Regions from separate parts of the Neobacillus sp. YIM B06451 genome, predicted to be linked through region 1. Evidence: riboswitches for the same ligand, from Rfam matches in the RefSeq annotation. Region 1 holds a riboswitch; the other holds the start of a gene.
The links. Region 1 has a riboswitch for S-adenosylmethionine ahead of fbpA (Fur-regulated basic protein FbpA). Riboswitches for the same ligand answer to the same signal wherever they lie in the genome.
Positions count from the first base shown of each region.

Region 1 (2,198 bases):
CCCGCATATGTTGAAGATGGGACAACCCTCCCGCTTGTCAGCCTGCTAGAGGAGGAAGGACTACGGCCAAAGGATGAAGGATTTGATAAGGCGTATGCCCACACAAGTATACTGGTGGATAACCTTCGTAGCTTTTCCGCGGAAAAACAGGCCCGACTTGCGAATGCGGATGGCGAGGACGATCCAACGGTAGTCGGGAACATCCATTTTGTGAAGAATACTTTTAAAGGGAAAGAAACGCGGTACATCGCAGGAGCGGAAACGCGTTCGTTTGCGACTGCGACCGAAAATGAGCCGTATTTCAGGGATATCCATCTTAAAACGAATGCATTCCTTTACCTCCTGTATTTCGTTTACTTCCAGGAAAACAATCAACTGCCGTCAAAACAAATGGTTCCAAGGCTTCTAGCCAATTTATGGGCATCCAAACAAGCGTTGAACACGGGCTGGAATCATACTTTGTTTGAAACTGAACAGCTATAAAAATTAAATTTCTCGTAAAAGGAGCTGCCGAAAATGAAAGTGAAAATTAACCGTAATGCCGCAAAAGTACTAAAGGAGATGCTTAAAACCGCCAAAGAAGGCCAAATGTTCCGGGTCATCATCACACATATGCACGGAGATCATGCCCACTATGACCTAGTCCTTGATACGCCCAAGGAGCATGATGAAGTCGTTAAAACAGACAAGGATATCGACATCATCCTCGATTCGCGCGAGGAATATTTGGATGGGGTCTGGATCCAATATTTTTACGTCCCACGCGAGGAGTTTGTAATCACGAATCCTTCCAAAGGCGGCCACCATCATCATTAAGTACGGGCGAAACGCACTTCTTTCGCCCTCTGGTTGAAAAAGGGGTTTGACTTTCCAACTGCAATACGCTAAAGTAAATGAAATTGTATATTTCTTATCAAGAGAGGTGGAGGGAACGGCCCTTTGAAGCCTCGGCAACAGGCCTTTATGGTACTGTGCCAATTCCTTCGGGCAAGCGCCTGAAAGATAAGAAGAGAACGGATGCCGCCCTCTTTTTATCGAAAAGGGTTTTTTTAATACCCAAAATTGAATACCGTTCTTATCAAGAGAGGTGGAGGGAATGGCCCTTTGAAGCCTCGGCAGCAGGCCCAACGGCACTGTGCCAATTCCAGCAGGGAATCCCTGAAAGATAAGGAGAGCAACGCAAATAAACCAGCAACCTCTTCCTTACCGGAAGAGGTATTTTTATTAAAATTCAACGGAAAGGAGAAGAAAAGTGGCAAGAACATCAGAAATGATTGAGAAGAGGAAAGAAAAACTGATTGAAGAACTGCTTTCAAGGAATGTATACAAAACATCCGATCAACAGCATCTATACGACGCACCCCTACAAACCCTTGAACATGAATACATGCTTATATTAAAAAAAGAAGCCGGGCGCTAAAAATTAAAGCGTCCGGCTTTTCCTACTTCCACAACAGTGATACAAGCAATTTGTTTTTAAAAAGTTGGAGGAGAAATTCAGTATAGTATTCCTGCTTCAGGGAGACCTTTATCACTTTATCCAGGCTCGTATGGAAATAAGCATCCGTCAGGTCGTCATTTCCGTAAAAATAGTCGCGTACGGCGCTAAATTGTTTTTCGAGGGCATGGTCTGCAAATTTTAAGGTAAATTCCACGTCACTTTCACCTGGCATTTCAACGATTTCCAAACGGGTTCGATCATATGTGTAAACCAAATCCATCACTGGTTTCCTCCCTTATTGTAAATACCTGAAATAAACATAGACCGTGCAAATGGCTATTGTAAGCAACATGAGCGGGAAGGCGACGATAAGATATTTCACGAAGGAAATTGAATGTTTTTCTTTTGCGGCCATACCGGCGACAATGACGTTGGCACTCGCGCCAATCAAAGTTCCGTTTCCGCCAAGGCATGCGCCAAGAGCGAGGCTCCACCACAGCGGTTCCAGGTTGGTAATTCCCATTGAGCCCATGTCTTTGATCATGGGAATCATGGTGGCGACAAATGGAATATTGTCAATGAATGCGGATGCGATTGCGCTGACCCAAAGAATGAGCAGCGATGTCGCGGTCACATCCCCGCCGGTAAGTTCCATCGATTTTTCGGCTAGCATTGAAATAACCCCTGTTTCCATTAAGCCTCCGACAAGGACGAACAGGCCGATAAAGAAAAAGATTGTCAGCCATTCGACTTTTTT
Region 1 is NZ_JAVFKJ010000018.1:72,014-74,211, reverse strand. It holds gene RB160_RS21435 (hypothetical protein) at 1-483, shown strand, start outside; gene RB160_RS21430 (iron-sulfur cluster assembly accessory protein) at 517-816, shown strand; SAM riboswitch class I at 908-1,009, shown strand; SAM riboswitch class I at 1,073-1,172, shown strand; gene fbpA (Fur-regulated basic protein FbpA) at 1,253-1,420, shown strand; gene RB160_RS21420 (hypothetical protein) at 1,443-1,724, opposite strand; gene RB160_RS21415 (ArsB/NhaD family transporter) at 1,737-2,198, opposite strand, start outside.

Region 2 (2,198 bases), on a different contig from region 1:
CAAGAATGCGCGATCTGCTCAATCATCGGGCAATACATATCGATGCGTCCTTTCGCACTGTGCTAAAGCTTGAATCCATTTTTCTTTTGGCAAAGGAACTTGAGTTTGAAAAAATTCCCTATTGACGGAAAGAATGTCTTAAGATAAACTTTCTTTAAATCTTTGGCAAGATTCTAATAATTTCATAATTCTTATCAAGAGAGGCGGAGGGAATGGCCCGATGATGCCCGGCAACCGGTGAATGCACGGTGCCAATTCCAGCAGGGAGACCCCCTGTAAAGATAAGAGGAGATAGCCCTCTTCTCTTATGGAGCGGGTTTTTATTTTTAAGGGATTGTAAATGATTCTGCATTGTGTGATTCTGGCTGATATTTCCGGCTCTTTTTCAAAAACTTCTTTATTGACACCTTAATTTCACCATGATACGATAGCAATCGTTATTAATTGAATAGTTTAGCTGCTCTTATCAAGAGAGGTGGAGGGATGTGCCCGATGAAGCCCGGCAACCGTCACAGGATGATTTCTGTGAAATGGTGCCAATTCACACAAAGCGTTCGCTTTGGGAGATGGGAGAAAGGATTAATGTTTAATTTGCCTTTCTGCCCGGTTGCAGAAAGGCTTTTTACTTTTCCGGAATGAATCCTGTAATAGATTCAAACGATAGGATTAGATAGATTAAGACATGATTGCTGCCCGGCATGATGGGTAAATGGGTGTAAAGAAGGTGATTCGATGATTTCGATAAAAAATGTCAGAAAAAGCTTTCCTTCAAAACACGGGACACTGACAGCGGTTGATAATGTCAATCTCGATATACGCGAAGGGGAAATCTTCGGTGTTATTGGGTACAGCGGCGCCGGCAAAAGTACGTTGATCCGGATGCTGAACAGGCTTGAAAGCCCAACCGAAGGATCCATAACGATTGCAGGCCGTGAAATTTCAAAAATTTCTGGAAGGGAGCTTAGGAAGGCACGCCAGGAAATCTCAATGATTTTCCAGCATTTCAATCTACTTTGGTCACGCACAGTCCGGGAAAATATCGCGTTTCCGCTTGAAATTGCGGGAATTTCGGGGCCGGAACGCAAAAAACGTGTTGATGAGCTAATTAAGCTTGTCGGCCTTGAAGGCAGAGAAAACGCGTATCCGTCACAATTGAGCGGCGGGCAAAAGCAGCGTGTCGGTATTGCCAGGGCGCTTGCGAATAACCCAAAGGTCTTGCTTTGTGACGAAGCGACATCTGCTCTCGATCCGCAGACGACGGATTCGATTCTTGACCTGTTGGTCGACATTAACAAGCGGCTCGGTTTGACGATTGTTCTGATTACCCACGAAATGCATGTTATCAGGAAAATTTGCCACCGCGTCGCCGTTATGGAGAGCGGTAGGATCGTTGAACTCGGCCCTGTATTGGATGTCTTTAAAAAGCCGCGGCAGCCAATAACGAAGCGATTCGTCCAGCAGGTAACAGAACCCGAGGAGACAAAGGATGCGGTCGAGCATCTGCTCGAGCGCCTTCCATCCGGAAAGGTCATCCAGCTCACATTTGTCGGCGAGGCTACCGAACAGCCGCTTATCACAAATTTGATCAGGAAGTTTGATATAACGGCGAATATTTTGCAGGGGAAGATTTCACAGACGCAAAGCGGATCCTACGGTACCCTGTTCCTTCATCTTGATGGACCGGAAAGCGAACTCGCAAAGGCACTGGAATATATCAACTCCCAGCAGGTAGGCGTGGAGGTGATTGCAAATGCTTGAAACCTATTTCCCGAATGTCGTCTGGGAAAATATGTGGGCGGCAACACGGGAAACGCTCTACATGACGAGCATATCCGTTGCGGTTACATTTGTCCTCGGCATCATCCTTGGATTGCTTCTCTTCCTTACTGGGAAGGGCAACCTTTGGGAGAATGCCTTCATTAATAAAATCATTGCAGCTTTTGTGAACGTCTTCCGTTCAATTCCTTTCATCATCCTTATCGTCCTGCTTATCCCGTTCACGGTGTTCGTAGTCGGGTCCATGATAGGGGAAAATGCCGCATTGCCAGCACTCATTATCGGTTCGGCGCCGTTTTACGCGAGGATGGTTGAAATCGGGCTGCGTGAAATTGATAAAGGCGTCATCGAAGCGGCAAAATCAATGGGCGCATCAACGTGGACGATTATTTGGAAGGTGCTGTTGCCCGAATCAATGCCGG
Region 2 is NZ_JAVFKJ010000011.1:27,604-29,801, forward strand. It holds gene RB160_RS16490 (hypothetical protein) at 1-125, shown strand, start outside; SAM riboswitch class I at 189-288, shown strand; SAM riboswitch class I at 461-573, shown strand; gene RB160_RS16495 (methionine ABC transporter ATP-binding protein) at 733-1,758, shown strand; gene RB160_RS16500 (methionine ABC transporter permease) at 1,751-2,198, shown strand, end outside.
Region 2: linked by a shared signal. The riboswitch ahead of RB160_RS16495 (methionine ABC transporter ATP-binding protein) and the one ahead of fbpA (Fur-regulated basic protein FbpA) in region 1 are both predicted to bind S-adenosylmethionine.